One region of the Kitasatospora sp. NPDC001159 genome, then DNA from elsewhere that is predicted to be linked to it. Evidence: riboswitches for the same ligand, from Rfam matches in the RefSeq annotation. Region 1 holds a riboswitch; the other holds the start of a gene.
The links. Region 1 has a riboswitch for S-adenosylmethionine ahead of ACWC9T_RS22695 (aminotransferase class V-fold PLP-dependent enzyme). Riboswitches for the same ligand answer to the same signal wherever they lie in the genome.
Positions count from the first base shown of each region.

Region 1 (11,327 bases):
CATCGCCTTGGCCACGGCCACGGCCGCGTAGCCGCTGGCCGGCGGCAGGCTGCTGAGGTCGACCCGGGCGCTGCCGCGCGAGGCGCGGTCGTCCTGCTGCTGCTGGGCCTTCAGTGCGGCACGGTCGGCGGCACTGAGCGAGTTCAGCAGGTCCTGGGCGGCCTGCAGCTTCTGGTTGACGTCGGCCTTGGCCTGGTTCAGGTCCTTGGTGGTGGAGTCCAGCGAGGCCAGCACCGCGGCGGCCTCGGCCTTCTCCTGGTCCAGTCGGCGCTGCTGGTCGAGCAGGCCCTTGAGCGCCTCGGTCTGGCTGGCGCTGGCCTGCTGGACGCTGGAGGCCTTCTGCAGGTAGCCGGACGGGTCGGAGGAGAGCATCAGCTGGACGGACGGGTCGATGCCACCGGTGCGGTACTGCTCGCCCGCCACCTCGGCCAGGCCGGTCTGCAGCTGGGTCATCTGCTCCTGACTGCGGGCCACCTGGTCCTGCAGCTGGTCGGCCTGCTTGCGGAGCTGGTCGGCCCGTTCCTTGGCGCCGTTGTACTTCTCCGCCGCCTGCTCCTGCTCCTCCTGGAGCTGGTCGATCTGCGCCTTGACGTCAGCCTTGTTCGGCTGCGGCGCGGCGTGCGCGGCCACCTGGGCGGAAAGGGCGACCGCGGTCGCAGCGGCAGCGGTGAGCACGGAGACCCGCGCGCGGCTCGGCTGCTTGGGACGGCGGTGGGAGGCCAAGGGACCGGCTCCTTCTTCCAACGGACTCACCAGATCGGGTGAGATTCCGGAAAATAGGTTTGACGCCAGACCCTAGTGAAGATCTATCCGTTTTGCCACTCCCCCGAAGGCGTGAAGTCCGGTTCCCACGCTGACTTCACGGGATCCGCACACCCTCGCAAAACGGGCAATGACCAGGTGTCACCCCGCCCGGACCGAGGTCAGGGCCGGGCCAGCCGGTTCAGCAGCAGCACCGAGGCAACCGGGCGCGCGCCCGCCTTGCGCACGCCCTCCGCCACCTCCCGGTCGGTGGACACCACCACCACCGGACGGCCTTGCGGCTCGGCACGCACCAGACGACGGATCAGCTCGTCCGCGGTCTCACCGGTCCGGCTGAACCGTACCCGAACCCCGCGCGGCGGCGCCATGATCACCGGAACGTCCAGGTCCTGCCCGTCGAACACACAGGTGACCTCCGCCTGGGTGCGCTGGGCCAGCATCGCCAGCCCGCCCAGCAGCCGGATCCGCTGCTGCTCCAGCGGCAGCGTCGGATAGCCGGTCTTGGTCACGTTGTAGCCGTCCACCACCAGGTGCACCTGCGGGATCGCCAGCAGCTGGTCCAGCAGCGCCGGGTCGTCCTCCGCCAGGCCGCGCCGGGCCACGTCGTGCGGTGAGGCCGCCCCCGGCACCACCGCCTCGACCAGGTCCGCCGGGCGGATCTGGGAGACCGGCAGCGCCAGCTCCCGCTGCAGCCCCTGCGCCGACTGCAGCACGGTGTCCAGCAGCAGCCGCAGCCGCATGTCCTCGACGCTGCGCCCCTCGCGGGCCGAACGGCGGCCCTGCTCCACGACGTTCTCCAGCTCGGAGACCCGGTGCCGCAGCCGGCGCGCCTCGCTCTCGGCCGCGCCGCGCTCGCTCGCCGCCTGCGCCTTCGCGGCCTCCAACTCCCCGGCCACCCGCCGGGTCTCGGCCTGCGCCCGCCGGGTGTCGCTCTCCAGCGAGCGCACCTTCTTGCGCAGCGACTCGGCCTCCCGCCGGACGCCCTCGAACTCCGCGCGCTGCCGGTCCAGGTCGGCCCGCGCGGCCGCCCGCACCTCGGCCAGCTCGGCCTGCAGCTTCTCCACCAGTCGGCCGGCCTCCGCGGCCGCGTCCTCGGCGCCGGCCCGCTCGGCCTCCTCGCCGGCCTCGGTGACCAGTCGGCTCCAGCCGACCGAGCGCACCAGGTAGGCGGCGGCCGCGACGTCCATCGGATCAGCGGCGCTGGGAACGGTGCCCGACTCCAGCGCCTTCACCAGGTCCGGCTGGCCCAGTCGCAGCCGCTCCGCTATGCGCCCCCGGAAGGCCGGCTCGGACTCCAGCGCCGCCGCCAGCGCCGTGGCCGCGTACTTGGCCCGGCGCGCGGGAGTGAACTTGACGTACTGACGCAGGCTCTGCGGCAGCTCCGCCGACGGCAGTCCGCCCAGCGCGTCCGAGGCCAGCCCGACCACGCGCCGGCGCACCCCCTCGGGCAGCGGCCGGTCGAGCTTCTCGACCACACGCTCCGCAGCGGCGTCCGGGGCTCCGGACTCACCGGAACCGGCGGTCTCCGGGTCAGCCCCCTCCGGGAGGGGGGCCCCGGACGGGGCCGCCTCGGCGGCCGGCTCCGATATCGGCGCAGCGGGCTGAAGCCCCTGCGCTTCGGCGGGCTCCTTCGCTGCGTCCACCACGTCCTCGGCTCCGATCCTGGTCCAGCGGGTGCGGCCGCGGCCGCCCCTGTCGTCACGCTCCGTGCGTCTTGTCTGTATTGTCCCGTGCGGCGGACGGGCGCGTCGCGCACCGCCCACCGCACCGGCGGGGATCAGCCCTGCTCGGCGTGGGCCTCCGCGCCCTCGGCGCCCGGACGGGCCACCAGCTCGACCTGGTCCACCGCGTTGCACCAGCGGCAGCGCACCGACTCGATCGTCTCGCTGAGCACCTCGGTCTCCTCGACCTTGGACTCGCCGGCCAGGTCGAAGTGCAGGAACTCGGTCACCCGCGCGGTGCGGGTCACGTCGAAGCGGGTGAGGTTGCCGCACAGCGTGCAGCGCCAGCGCGTCTCGGCGGTCAGAGCGGGGACAGTCATCGGGGATCCTCTCGGCTGGTCCCTGGGTGGGCTAGGCGCTCCCCCCGGAGCCCCGGCGTCGGCGGCGGGAGGCGGGAATGCCCGCCCCCAGCCTATTGCCTGGGGCAACCACCACGACCACCGGTTACCGGAACACGAGGGGTAGTCCACCTGCCGTAAACCGCCGTGTCACCTGCAGCATCCGGAGGGATGCTTGGCCCCATGGCACTCGCGGCCCCCGACCACACCGACGCGCGGGACGGCCGCCCGGCGGTGACCGCCCCGGCGGTCACCTACGCCCTGATCGCGGTCAACACCCTGGTCTTCCTGCTCGGCCCGGCAGCCGGGCTCAACCCGCTGTACAGCAGGGGTCAGGCGCGGGTCTGTGCCGAACAGCGGTACGAGCAGCGCTGGGGCGCCGTCCCGGCCGAACTGCTGGCCGGACACCCGCTGACCGCCGAACAGCTGGCCGAGGCCCCCGACCCGGTCCCCGGCTGCCCGGTCGCCCCCACCCCCGGCAAGCACCCGGCGGTGTCCGCCCTCACCGGGCTCTTCCTGCACGCCGGCTGGCTGCACCTGCTGGGCAACCTGCTCTTCCTCTATGTATTCGGCCCCACCGTCGAACGTCGACTCGGCCGGGCCAGGTTCCTCCTCTTCTACCTGGCGGCCGGCAGCCTGGCCTCGTACGGCTTCGCGCTCGCCGAGGCGCACTCGGCGGGCTCCACCCGGGTCCTGATCGGCGCCTCGGGCGCGATCTCCGGCGTGCTCGGCGCCTACCTGCGCCTCCACCCCCGCGCCCGGGTGACCACCCTGGTCCCGCTGCTCCTCTTCCTCCCGCTGCGCTTCCCGGCCTGGCTGGTGCTCGGCCTCTGGTTCGCCCTGCAGTGGTGGTCCGTGCACTCGGCCGGGCCCGGGGTGGCCTACCTGGTCCACGTGATCGGCTTCTCGGCCGGCTTCCTCTACGCGTGCACCGTCGTCGGCCGCCCCCCGAGACGCCCCGACTGAGGCCCGATACCCTGGCCGCACCCCACAAAGGAGCCCGAACAGTGATCACCGCCATCGTCCTGATCAAGACCAGTGTCGACCGCATCCCGGAGATCGCCGAGGCCATCGCTGCCATCGAGGGCGTCAGCGAGGTGTACTCGGTGACCGGCGGCTACGACCTGGTGGCGATGGTCCGGGTTCGCCGCCACGACGACCTGGCCGAGGTCATCCCGGGCCGGCTCAACAAGGTCCCGGGCGTGGCCCACACCGAGACCCAGATCGCCTTCCGCACCTACTCGCAGCACGACTTGGAAGCGGCTTTCGCCCTCGGCCTGGACGAGTAGGACTCAGCCCTCGCGACGGCCCCTGTCGATCTGCACAGTGGCGACGCAACGGCCGCCCTCGTTGCGGTAGTTCCAGGCCGCGCCGTCCGTGACCAGCTCGCGGACGGCGGTCAGGAAGCGCTCGATGTGCTCGTCCGGCGTCCCGGCGCCGAAGCTCACCCGGATCGCGTTCAGGCTGCGCTCGCCCGGCAGCGAGGGCTCGGGCGCCCCGCACACGGGGACTGGACCGGGTGTCACCCCAGACTCCTCCCCGAGCAGGGTGCGTACCAGCGGGTGGGCGCAGAACAGTCCGTCGCGAACCCCGATGCCGTACTCGGCGGACAGCGCGGCCGAGAAGTGCGAGCTGTTCCAGCCCTGGACGACGAAGGACAGCACGCCCACCCGGGCGGCGCTTTGAACGTCACCAGTCGCGCCGAACAGGCTGAGCACCCTGACCTGCGGGATCTCCGCCAGCCCCGCCGTCAGCCGCTCGACCAGCTGCCGCTCCCGGGCCTCCAGCGCGTCGAAGCCGGCCTCGGTCAGCGCCCGGCAGGCCGAGGCGATCGCGTAGGCGCCGATGACGTTCGGCGAGCCGGCCTCGTGCCGGGCCGGGCCGGTGTGCCACTGGACGGCCACCGAGCCGTCCACCTCCCGCGCCACCGTCCGGGTCGCCCCGCCGCCGGCCAGGTACGGGTCGGCCGCGTCCAGCCAGTCCGTCCGCCCGGCCAGCACCCCGGCCCCGAACGGTGCGTACAGCTTGTGACCGGAGAAGGCGATCCAGTCGACGTCCAGCTCGCGCACCGAGACCCGGTGGTGCGGGGCCAGCTGGGCGGCGTCCAGCACCACCCGGGCGCCGTGCCGGTGCGCGGTCGCGGTCAGTTCGGCGACCGGCCACAGCTCGCCGGTCACGTTGGAGGCCCCGGTGACGCACAGCAGCTTCGGCCCCTCGGGCGCCCCGGCGAGTGCGGCGTCCAGCGCGGCCACCGCCTCAGCCCGCGAGCGCGGCGCCCGCAGGTAGTCGACCTCCAGCCCGGCGTGCGCCCAGGGCAGCAGCGAGGCGTGGTGCTCGGTCTCGAAGGCGAACACCCGGGTGCCGGCCGGAACGGCGGAGGCCAGCAGGTTGAGCGAGTCGGTGGTGGCGCGGGTGAAGACCACCTGGTCGCCCCCGCGCAGGTCGAGGAACTCGGCGACGGTGCGGCGGCTCTGCTCGAACAGGTCGGTGGACAGCTGGGAGAGGTACCCGGCGCCGCGGTGCACGCTGCCGTAGTAGGGCGCGTAGGCGGCGACGTCGTCCCACACCCGCTGGAGCGCCGGCGAGCTGGCCGCGTAGTCGAGCGCCGCGTAGCCGACCTTCTCTCCGCTGGCCAGCGGGACCTGGACGTCGCGGCCGAGGACGGCGAGCGGGGCACATGGGAGGGGCCGCGCGGAGCGCGCCGAAAGAAGGGTGGTGGCGGACGACGGGTGGGAAGCAGACATGAGGATGCACTCCTTCGGGGGTAGGGACCCCGGGAGTGCCAGTCGTCGGGCGTCCGCGCTTGTCGCACGGACGGCTTGCCGGGCGACCCGGTCCTCACCCAGGGCACCCCGCCACGGACGGAGGGTTGCCGGACAGCAAGCTGGGGCTTGACGCTGTCACTCATGACCTGGCCGAGACTCTAGGTCGGGTCCGCCGAGTGGTCAAACAGGAATCCACCATCCGGACAGTGTCCTCGACCGCTCGCCTCCGGGGCGCTCGGGGCCTGTGCCAAGGGCCCGCACCGGCGAACCGGCACGGGCCCTCAACTGCCGCCTCAGCTACGGCTGGTGGCGTCCGCCCAGCGCCGGAGCAGATCCTGCGCCGCGCCCGAGTCGACCGCCTCCGCCGCCCGCGCCATGCCCGCCGCGAGCTGCTCGGTCAGCGGCGCGTCGCCCAGGTCGAGCGCCACCAGCGCCGCCGCGGTGTTCAGCAGCACGGCATCCCGCACCGGCCCGCGCTCCCCGGCCAGCAGCCGGCGCGCGACCTCGGCGTTGTACGCGGCGTCCGCCCCGCGCAGCGCCTCGATGCCGACCAGCTCGATGCCGACGTCCCGCGGGTCGAAGGTGGTCTCGGTGACCACCCCGTCGCGCACCAGCCACACCCGTGAGGTGGTGGTGATGGTCAGCTCGTCCAGCCCGTCATCACCACGGAACACCAGCGCGGTCGCCCCGCGCCGGGCGAGCACCCCGGCGATCAGGCCGGCGAGCCGGGTGTCGAAGCAGCCGATCGCGTGCGAGGTGACCTTGGCCGGGTTGGTCAGCGGGCCGAGGATGTTGAAGGCGGTGGGCACCCCGAGGTCGCGCCGCGCGGTGGCGGCGTGCCGCATCGACGGGTGGAACTTCGCCGCGAAGCAGAAGGTGAGCCCGACCTCCTCGGCCACTTCGGCCACCCGCCGGGCCGACAGGTTGAGCGCCACCCCGAGCTTCTCCAGCACGTCCGAGGAGCCGCTGGTGGAGGAGGCCGACCGGTTGCCGTGCTTGACCACCTTGGCCCCGGCGGCCGCCGCGACGATCGCCGACATGGTGGAGATGTTGACGGTCTTCGCCCGGTCGCCGCCGGTGCCGACGATGTCCACCGCCGGGCCGGGGATGTCCAGCGGCTCGGCATGGTCGTACATCGCGTCGACCAGCCCGGAGATCTCCTCGACCGACTCGCCCTTGGCCCGCAGCGCCACCATGAACCCGGCCACCTGGGCGGGGGACGCCTCGCCGCTCATGATCCGGTCCATCGCCCACGCGGTGGACGAGCGGTCGAGGTCCTCCCCCTTCAACAGCGCCGCCAGGAGGTCCGGCCAGGTGCGGACCACCTGCACGGGGTCGGTACCACCGTTCGCAGGGTTCACGTTCACCATGGCTGACTCCAGCTGTTGTCGGTTCCCCCACACCGGGGACGTCCGTACGGATGGAGCCAGCCTATCCAGCGGTAGCGTTCCTACGGCGGTGCCTTCTCTAGTGCTGAGACAACACCGCTCAACGCGTGGCCGGGGTCCGCTTGGCCAGTCGGGCCCGCAGCAGGGTGGCCACCGCCCCGGCCAACGCGACCGGCTCCACCGGGCGGGAGATCGCGGCATCGGCCCGGCTCCAGGCGGCGAGCCAGGAGTCCTGCGGCCGGCCGATCAGCACCAGCACCGGCGGGCAGCCGTAGATCTCGTCCTTGAGCTGGCGCCCGAGGCCGAGCCCGCCGGCCGGCACCGCCTCGCCGTCCAGGACGCAGAGGTCGACGCCGCCCTTCTCCAGCGCTTTGAGCACCGCGGGGGTGGTCGCGCACTCCAGGTAGGACAGCTCCGGAAGATCCTCGGCGGGCCGACGGCCGAGCGCCGTCAGCACCTGCTCGCGGGTGTTGCGGTCGTCGCTGTAGACGAGGACGGTGAGCATCTCGTCGGTCGTGTACGCCATGGGCCCTGCTCCCTCAAGTGTGATCCGGACCACGTTCACCTGATCCGGATGCTACTCCCGTTTCGCCCGGTCCCGAGCCCCCATCGCGCACGTTCCCCCTCAAGCCGCCGCGCCCACGACTCGCCCGCCCGGAGGACGGCCCGTCACCCGGACCCGCCTAGACCACCCGGACGGCCGATGGGGCACCCCGTCCCCTACAACCGGACGCTGCGCCGACCGTGCAGCGACGCGCCGGGCAACGGGGTCGCAGACCCCTCCGAGGAACCGTCAGAAAAGGGACACGCCGCTGCTCAGTCCCCGTCCGGACACCCCGTCGGCCGCCAAGCGGGCATACCGCACGCACCGGACACTCCGAGGGACACCCCCCGGCGTGAAGACGGAATAAGGGACCGACATAATGTCCGTCGTGGCGACAGCAACAGCAGTAGAAACCGGGCACGCGCACGGATCGGTCAACCGACCGAACATGGTCAGCGTCGGAACGATCGTCTGGCTCAGTTCCGAGTTGATGTTCTTCGCGGCCCTCTTCGCGATGTACTTCACGCTCCGCTCCGTCAAGGGAGCCGAGTTCTGGACCGAGAAGGCGCACGCCCTGAACGTGGGCTTCTCCTCGGTCAACACGACCATCCTGGTGCTCTCCTCGCTGACCTGCCAGCTCGGCGTGTTCGCCGCCGAGCGCGGGGACGTGAAGAAGCTCCGCATGTGGTTCATCATCACGTTCATGATGGGCGCGATCTTCATCGGCGGCCAGGTGTACGAGTACACCGAGCTGGTCAAGAAGGACGGCCTCTCGCTGTCCTCCGACCCGTACGGCACGGTGTTCTACCTGACCACCGGCTTCCACGGGCTGCACGTGACGGGTGGTCTGATCGCCTTCCTGCTGGTCCTGGGACGGACGTACGCAGCCAAGCGCTTCACGCACGAGCAGGCCACCGCCGCGATCGTCGTGTCGTACTACTGGCACTTCGTCGACGTCGTGTGGATCGGCCTGTTCGCGACCATCTACCTGATCAAGTAACCAGCTGATCAGGTCGCTGGCCACCGGCTGCGGCCCCCGCCCTCACGGCGACGGGCCGCTTCTGCCGGTGCCGACGCTCCCACCGACCGACCGCGCGCGCAGCCTTGGAACAGGCAGCCTCGTGCCGGCCAGACCGGCCGCCGGGTGCACCCACCAGTCGACCAGATCCTGACACCGGGGTTATTCCGTGAAAAAGCTCTCCGCACGACGGCGCCACCCATTGGCGGCGCTGGTCGTCCTACTTCTCGCCCTGGCGGCAACCGGGGGGCTGTACGCCGCGTTCGCGCCCGCCGACAAGGCGCAGGCCGACGTCGCCGCGCAGTCGCTCGCGATCGATGAGGGCAAGAAGCTCTTCGCCGTGGGCTGCTCCTCCTGCCACGGCCTGAACGGCCAGGGCAGCAGCGACGGTCCGAGCCTGGTCGGCGTGGGCTCCGCCGCTGTCGACTTCCAGGTCGGCACCGGCCGCATGCCGGCCCAGCAGCCCGGCGCGCAGGTCCCGCGCAAGAAGAACATCTACTCGCAGGCCGAGATCGACCAGCTCGCCGCCTACGTCGCCTCCCTCGGCCCCGGCCCGGTCACGCCGGACCCGCAGCAGTACACCTCGACCGACCCCGAGGACATCTCCAAGGGTGGCGAGCTGTTCCGCACCAACTGCGCCCAGTGCCACAACTTCGCCGGCCAGGGCGGTGCCCTGACCAAGGGCAAGTACGCCCCGTCGCTGGAGGGCGTGGACGCCAAGCACATCTACGAGGCCATGCAGACCGGCCCGCAGAACATGCCGTCGTTCCCGGACACCACCATGCCCGAGGAGCAGAAGAAGCAGATCGTGGCCTTCGTCCGCCACACCACTAGCGAAGAGCCCAACCCCGGTGGTCTCACGCTGGGCAGCCTCGGTCCGGTGACCGAGGGTCTGTTCGGCTGGATCTTCGGGCTCGGCACGCTCGTCGCGGTCGCGATCTGGGTCGCCGCCCACACCACCAAGGCCAAGAAGTCATGAGCCACGACATGTCAGAAGAGAAGCTCCCGGAGTCGCACGGCTCCGCCGGCGAGGTCGCCGACCACGGCAACCCCTTCGCCGACCCGGGCCTGCCGGCCCACGAGCCCCGTCGCACCGACATCGACGAGCGGGCCGCCAAGCGCGCCGAGCGCCAGGTCTCGCTGATGTTCGTGGTCTCGATGCTCGCCACCGTCGGCTTCATCGCCTCGTACGTGGCCATCGACCCGGACAAGATCGTCTACATCTTCCCGCTCGGGAAGGTCAGCGCGCTGAACTTCGCGCTCGGTCTGACCCTGGGCGTCGCCCTGTTCATGATCGGCGCGGGCGCGGTCCACTGGGCCCGCACCCTGATGTCGGACGTCGAGATGCCGTCCGAGCGTCACCCGATCGAGGCCTCCGACGAGGTTCGCGCGGACGTCATCGAGCAGTTCAAGACCGGTGCCGCCGAGTCCGGCTTCGGTCGCCGCAAGATGATCCGCAACACCCTCATCGGCTCGATGGCGCTGGTCCCGCTCTCCGGTGTGGTCCTGCTCCGCGACCTCGGCCCGCTGCCCGAGAAGAAGCTGGCTGAGACGGGCTGGAAGGAGGCGACCCCGGCCAAGCCACTGGCGCTCGTCAACATGAGCACCATGCAGCCGCTGAAGCCCCAGGACATCGCCGTCGGCTCGCTGACCTTCGCCATGCCGGAGGGTCTGACCACCCACGACGAGGACTTCCAGCAGCAGATCGCCAAGGACGCCCTGATGCTGGTGCGCATCGCGCCGGAGGACATCAAGGACGACAAGTCCAAGGAGCTGGGCTTCGAGGGCATCCTCGCCTACTCCAAGATCTGCACCCACGTCGGCTGCCCGATCAGCCTCTACGAGCAGCAGACCCACCACGCGCTCTGCCCCTGCCACCAGTCGACCTTCGACCTGGCGGACGGCGCGCGCGTCATCTTCGGCCCGGCCGGTCACCCGCTGCCGCAGCTGAAGATCACCACTGACGAAAAGGGCAACCTGGTCGCCACCGGCGACTTCGAGAAGCCTGTCGGCCCGAGCTACTGGGAGCGTGCTCGATGAGTAGCGCGAGCAGCACCACGACCGGTGCCGCCAAGCCCTCCAGCACGCGTGCCAATCCCGCCAGCAAGTGGGAGGCCGCGGCTGACTGGACGGACGGCCGGCTGGGGATCTACTCCCTCGCCAAGGCCAACCTGCGGAAGATCTTCCCGGACCACTGGTCCTTCATGCTGGGCGAGATCTGCCTCTACTCGTTCATCATCATCATCCTGACCGGCGTCTACCTGACGCTGTTCTTCAAGCCCTCCATGGGCGAGGTCATCTACAACGGCTCGTACGTCCCGCTCAAGGGCATCTCGATGTCCGAGGCGTACGCGTCGACCCTCGACATCAGCTTCGAGGTCCGCGGCGGTCTGCTGATCCGTCAGATCCACCACTGGGCCGCCCTGGTCTTCGTGGCCGCGATGCTCGTGCACATGATGCGCGTGTTCTTCACCGGCGCGTTCCGCAAGCCGCGCGAGATCAACTGGGTCTTCGGCTTCCTGCTGCTGGTCCTGGGCATGTTCGACGGCTTCTTCGGCTACTCGCTGCCGGACGACCTGCTGTCGGGTACCGGTATCCGCTTCATGGAAGGCGCGATCCTCGCCACCCCGCTGGTCGGCAGCTACCTCCAGATGTTCCTGTTCGGGGGCGAGTTCCCCGGCCACGACATCGTGCCGCGGTTCTTCACCATCCACGTGCTGCTGATCCCGGGCATCATGCTCGGCCTGCTGGTGGCGCACCTGATCCTGGTCTTCTACCACAAGCACACCCA
Region 1 covers NZ_JBSFJV010000044.1:51,270-62,596, forward strand. Annotated here, with positions in the region: gene ACWC9T_RS22670 (NlpC/P60 family protein) at 1-723, opposite strand, end outside; gene ACWC9T_RS22675 (NYN domain-containing protein) at 924-2,237, opposite strand; gene ACWC9T_RS22680 (hypothetical protein) at 2,540-2,803, opposite strand; gene ACWC9T_RS22685 (rhomboid family intramembrane serine protease) at 3,005-3,787, shown strand; gene ACWC9T_RS22690 (Lrp/AsnC ligand binding domain-containing protein) at 3,829-4,110, shown strand; gene ACWC9T_RS22695 (aminotransferase class V-fold PLP-dependent enzyme) at 4,114-5,565, opposite strand; SAM riboswitch class IV at 5,616-5,733, opposite strand; gene trpD (anthranilate phosphoribosyltransferase) at 5,880-6,956, opposite strand; gene ACWC9T_RS22705 (hypothetical protein) at 7,075-7,500, opposite strand; gene ctaE (aa3-type cytochrome oxidase subunit III) at 7,898-8,518, shown strand; gene qcrC (cytochrome bc1 complex diheme cytochrome c subunit) at 8,706-9,515, shown strand; gene qcrA (cytochrome bc1 complex Rieske iron-sulfur subunit) at 9,524-10,576, shown strand; gene qcrB (cytochrome bc1 complex cytochrome b subunit) at 10,573-11,327, shown strand, end outside.

Region 2 (5,685 bases), on a different contig from region 1:
GGCCGGTGAGCAGGGCCTCGGCGGTGGCGATGATGTCGTACGGGTTGACGGTGAGGGCGTCCTCGGCGAGTTCGGCGTGGGCGCCGGCCTCGCGGGAGAGGACGAGGGCGCAGCCGTTGTCGGAGACGACCGGGACTTCCTTGGCGACCAGGTTCATGCCGTCGCGGATCGGGTTGACCAGCACGACGTCGGCCAGCCGGTAGGCGGCGAGGGAGCGCGGGAAGTCGTCGTTGACGTGCAGGATCAGGGGCTGCCAGGTCGGGGTGGCGAACTCGGCGTTGACGGCCTCGGCCAGTTCCCGCACGGCGGCCGTGTAGTCGCGGTACTCGGCCAGGTCGGTGCGGGAGGGGTAGGCGAAGGCGATGTGCACCACCCGGTCGTGCCACTCGGGGTGGGTGCGGAGCAGGTGCCGGTACGCCTGGAGGCCGCGGACGATGTTCTTGCTGAGTTCGGTGCGGTCGACCCGGACGATGGTGCGGCGGTCGCCGACGGCGGCGCGGAGGGCGGCGAGGCGTTCGTCCACGTCGGGGCGGTGGGCGCGTTCGCGGAGGAAGTCGGCGTCGGCGCCCAGGGCGTGCACGCCCAGCCGGGTGGTGCGGCCGCTGTGGGTGACGGTGAGCGCGTCGTGGTCGACGGTTGCGCCGAGGAGGTCCTCGCAGCAGGTGGCGAAGGCGCGGGCCCAGCGTTCGGTGAGGAAGCCTGCCCGGTCGGCGCCGAGGATGCCGGTGAGGACGTCGCGCGCGACGTCGTCGGGGAGCAGCCGGTAGTACTCGGGCGGGGCCCAGGGGGTGTGGGAGAAGTGGCCGATCCGCAGGTCGGGGCGGGCCTGGCGGAGCAGGGCCGGGACCAGGGAGAGGTGGTAGTCCTGGACGAGGACCGCGGCGTTCGGGGCGGCTTCGGCGGCGAGGGCCTCGGCGAAGGCGGTGTTGTAGGCCTGGTAGGCGGCCCATTCGGTGCGGAACTCCGCGTCGAAGGAGGGCGCGATGGGGGTCGCGTAGAGCAGGTGGTGGACGAACCAGAGGGTGGAGTTGGCGACGCCGTTGTAGGCGTGGGCGAAGGTCTGCGGGTCTATGTCCAGCATCCGTACGGCTTGGCCGCCGACGTCGTGGCCGGCCAGGTCGAGGCGGCCGTCGGGGGCTTCTCTCGCGGCCCGGCGGTCGGCGTCGCCGAGGGCGGCGCAGACCCAGACGGCGTTCGGGTCGTCGATCGCGGAGAGGCCGGAGACCAGGCCTCCGCCGCCGCGGCGCAGGGTCAGTGTGCCGTCGTCGGCGGTGCTGAACGACACCGGTCCCCGGTTGGAGGCCACCAGGACGGGGGCGGTGCCGGCCTGGCCTGAACGTTTGGTCGATGAATCGGCCATGAGTCCTCTTCTGGGTCTGCCCGTTCACCCGTCGGGGTGGATTCCGAGCGTACGGCGGAGCGGAGTGCGGCGCAGCCGTACAGTCGGAGACCTGCCATGCGCAGCGGTCAGGGCCTGGCCGTCATGAGGTCTGACGGACCCAAGTGAGAAGCCCCCGCGTTCGCGCGGGGGAGGGGTCACGAGGCTCCGCAGGGGTCGAGTGGGAAGCCTCCTCGTCGAGAGGGGGAGGAGTCACGGTTGGGATGTTGCCGGTCGGCAGGCATCGCAAACCAATCGCCGGGACAACTGGCGAAATCGCAGCAGCCGCGCTGTTCGGGTCTGTCACCCGTCGGTGCGGCGCTTTGCGTACTCGGCGATCGTGTGCATCGGGGGGCGCTCGAGGGCGGTCACGGGGTGGGTGTGGGCGGCGAAGGCGCGGGTCTGCGGGTCGCGGGTGAACTGGGTGAGGTGGGGGTGGACCAGGTCGGCGGAGGCCTTGAGGCGGTGGGTGCGGTCGAGGCGTTCCAGGGCGGTGCGGTAGATGGTGGCGGCCATCCGGCCGAGGGCCTGGCCGTCCTGGTGGCGGTGGTGCCGGACGCCGACGTCGACCTGGGCCAGGCCGTCCAGGCCGACCAGCTCCAAGGCGTCGACCAGGAGGCCGAGTTCGACGCCGTAGCCGGTGGGGAAGGGCAGTCGTTCGAGCAGTGAGCGGCGGGCCGCGTACTCGCCGCCGAGGGGCTGGACGAAGCCGGCGAGTCCCGGCCAGTGCAGGTTGAGCAGGGGGCGGGCGACGAGTTCGGTGACCCGGCCGCCGCCGGTGGGGACGATCGCGCCGGTCTCCCCACCGGCGGAGCCGCTGATCGACACTTCCAGGGGGCGGTCGTACATGGCCTTGACCAGGTGGATGTCCCCGTCGGTCAGCAGCGGACCGATGATGCCGGAGACGAAGGCGGGGTCGAACTCGCGCAGGTCGGCGTCGATGAAGCAGACGATGTCGCCGTGGGTGACCAGCAGCGAGCGCCAGAGCACCTCACCCTTGCCGGGGACGGCGGGCAGCCGGGGCAGGACGGCGTCGCGGTGCTCCACCCGGGCGCCGGCCTCGGCGGCGATGGCGGCGGTGGCGTCGGTGGAGCCGGAGTCGAGTACGACCAGTTCGTCGACCAGAGGGATGCGGTCCATCAGTTCACGGCGGATGGTGCGGACGATGTCGCCGACGGTGGCCTCCTCGTCGAGTGCGGGGAGGACGACGCTGACGGTCTGCCGGGTGTGCCGTTTGGCCTCCAGCAGGGTGTGAACCGGCCGGTCGGCCGCGCTCCACGAGCGGCGGCGCAGCCAGGACGCCGCCTGTGGGAGGAGTGCGGGGGTCGGTTCGGCGGGCACGGTGGGTCTCCTCGGCGAGGTCGGGTGGAACGGGCCATCTCGCGTGGCGGACGGCCCCTTTCAGGGCTGACGCCTTCGGATACAGTCTTCGTACAGCGGTCGGCCCTTCGCACGCCGGGGTCGCCGCTGAACCACAACTTCACAAGCTCATCCAGAGGGACTGAGGGAACGGCCCGTTGACGTCCCGGCAACCTTCTCGCTCGGCTGTCGTACAGGCCCCGGCGGGACAGGTGCCAATTCCGGCCTGTGGCGCGACCGCGTCACGGGGAAGATGAGGAGAGAGGCCTCCGCCATCATGGCTATCGACACTGTCGCACCCGTTTCGGTTGACCTCGGCCCCGCCGCCGCGCTGTCCTGTCGGGAGTGCGGCACCCGCTTCCCGCTCGGTCCCAGCTTCGCCTGCCTGGAGTGCTTCGGGCCGCTGGAGATCGCGTACGAGTTCGGGAGCGAGCGCGCGGAGGAGCTGCGCAGGCGGATCGAGGCCGGTCCGGCGTCCATCTGGCGCTACGCGCCGCTGCTGCCGGTGCCGGCCGATGTGGCGTCCAAGCCGAACCTGAACCCGGGGTGGACCCCACTGGTGAAGGCGGACAACCTGGGCCGGGAGCTCGGGTTCACCGCTCCGCTGCACGTGAAGGACGACTCCGGCAACCCGACGCACTCGTTCAAGGACCGGGTGGTGGCCTGTGCGATCGAGGCGGCGCGGGCGTTCGGGTACACCACGCTGTCCTGCTCCTCGACCGGCAACCTGGCCGGCGCGGTGGGGGCGGCGGCGGCCCGGGCCGGGTTCCGGTCCTGCGTCTTCATCCCGCACGACCTGGAGCAGGGCAAGGTCGTGATGGCCGGGGTGTACGGCGGCGAGCTGGTCGGCATCGAGGGCAACTACGACGACGTGAACCGCTTCTGCTCGGAGCTGATCGGGGACTCGGCCGGCGAGGGCTGGGGCTTCGTGAACGTCAACCTGCGTCCGTACTACGGCGAGGGCTCCAAGACGCTGGCGTACGAGATCTGCGAGCAGCTCGGCTGGCGGCTGCCGGAGCAGATCGTCATCCCGATCGCCTCGGGTTCGCAGCTGACGAAGATCGACAAGGGGCTGCAGGAGCTGATCGCGCTCGGCCTGGTGGAGGACCGACCGTACCGGATCTTCGGGGCCCAGGCCGAGGGCTGCTCGCCGGTGTCGGCCGCGTTCAAGGCGGGCCGGGACGTGGTCAAGCCGGTCAAGCCGGACACCATCGCCAAGTCGCTGGCGATCGGCAACCCGGCGGACGGCCCGTACGTGCTGGACATCGCCCGTCGGACCGGCGGGGCGGTCGAGGACGTCACCGACGCGGAGGTCGTGGCGGCGATCCGGCTGCTGGCCCGGACCGAGGGGATCTTCGCCGAGACCGCGGGCGGGGTGACCGTCGGCGTGCTGAAGAAGCTGGTCGAGACCGGTCAGCTGGACCCGGCCAAGGAGACCGTCGCGATCAATACCGGCGACGGGCTGAAGACGCTGGACGCCGTCTCCGACGCCGGGATGACCGCCGTCATCCGCCCGACGCTGGAGTCGTTCCGCTCCGCCGGCCTCGCGTCCGCCTGAACCACCCCTACCCCCGCTAGGAGAGCCATGAGCGCCAACGTCCGCATCCCCACCATCCTGCGCACCTACACCGGCGGCGCCGCCGAGGTGTCCGCCGAGGGGGCCACCCTGGCCGAGGTCATCGCCGACCTGGAGAAGAACCACGCGGGTATCTCCGCCCGCATTCTGGACGACACCGGCAAGCTGCGCCGTTTCGTCAACGTGTACGTGAACGACGACGACGTGCGTTTCGCCGAGGGCCTGGCGACCGAGATCAAGGGCGGCGCCAGCGTCTCGATCATCCCGGCGGTGGCCGGCGGCTGCTGAGCCGTCGCGAACCCGCCTCCCGGCCGCCCGCACGTACGGAATTCGACTCTCCGTATGCGCGGGCGGCCGCTGGCATTTCGGCGGGAATATTTCCCGGTCGAGTCGGAGTAGAGTGTGGCTCTGCTGGGAACGGGGCTTCCCTCTCGGCTCGCGCGGTGCTTCGCCGGAGGTCGTCCGGGCGCGGAGGCCGGGCCGAATCCAGGGCCGTGAAACATGTCAGGCGGATGTCAGAATTCCTGCAGGGATTTGGGTAATTCGTCCGCTATGTCCGGCGCGGAATGCCGAGTTTCTCCCGGTTTGCTCGACCTTGTCTCTTGACGGGTCTATGGAATTCCCGGCGGCTGGCCCTGTTGCAGAGGGCGGCGATCCGGATACATTCAGCGGCGGTCGACGTAATCACCCGCTCACCGGAAGCCGTGCGGTGTTCCGGGCGGAGGATTGCGGCGTGCACGGCTGCGCTCAGGGGGGGTTCCCCGGGCCGGCCTCCAACCAGACCCGGGCCCGCGACCTGCGGGCACGTGAAGGGCCAGCACAGCACTAGGGGAGTTCGGAATGGCTCAGGGCACCGTCAAGTGGTTCAACGCGGAGAAGGGCTACGGCTTCATCGCGGTCGACGGTGGTGCGGACGTCTTCGTCCACTACAGCGCGATCCAGATGGACGGCTACCGCACCCTCGAGGAGGGCCAGCGGGTCGAGTTCGAGATCTCCCAGGGACAGAAGGGCCCGCAGGCGGACATGGTCCGCGCGGCGGTCTGACCCCTTCCGGCTCCAGGAGCTCGGCACGGCCCACTGCTGGTGGACCTCTTGCTTCTCGGTGGGCCCGTACGACACGCGTCGTGCGGGCCCGTTCGCGTTCCCGTCCGCGCCCTCGTCCGCCTTGCCGGGCGGGGCCCGACGGCGGCTCGCGGGTTGTCGATTGGGCTTGCACTCGACCACCCGGAGTGCTAATCATTGGCGTTAGCACTCACAGCGTGAGAGTGACAGCGGACCGGGTCGGTGAGGCCCCCGGGAGCGGTAGGGGAATGGACCCCCGCACACCAGGGCCGTCCGTCGCGGGCACCCCTTGGTCCGAGCAGTCGACCGT
Region 2 covers NZ_JBSFJV010000031.1:10,322-16,006, reverse strand. Annotated here, with positions in the region: gene ACWC9T_RS18030 (alpha,alpha-trehalose-phosphate synthase (UDP-forming)) at 1-1,360, opposite strand, end outside; gene ACWC9T_RS18025 (glucosyl-3-phosphoglycerate synthase) at 1,682-2,719, opposite strand; SAM riboswitch class I at 2,864-2,997, shown strand; gene thrC (threonine synthase) at 3,015-4,295, shown strand; gene ACWC9T_RS18015 (MoaD/ThiS family protein) at 4,323-4,601, shown strand; gene ACWC9T_RS18010 (cold-shock protein) at 5,154-5,357, shown strand.
Region 2: another riboswitch for S-adenosylmethionine. It lies ahead of thrC (threonine synthase); the one in region 1 lies ahead of ACWC9T_RS22695 (aminotransferase class V-fold PLP-dependent enzyme).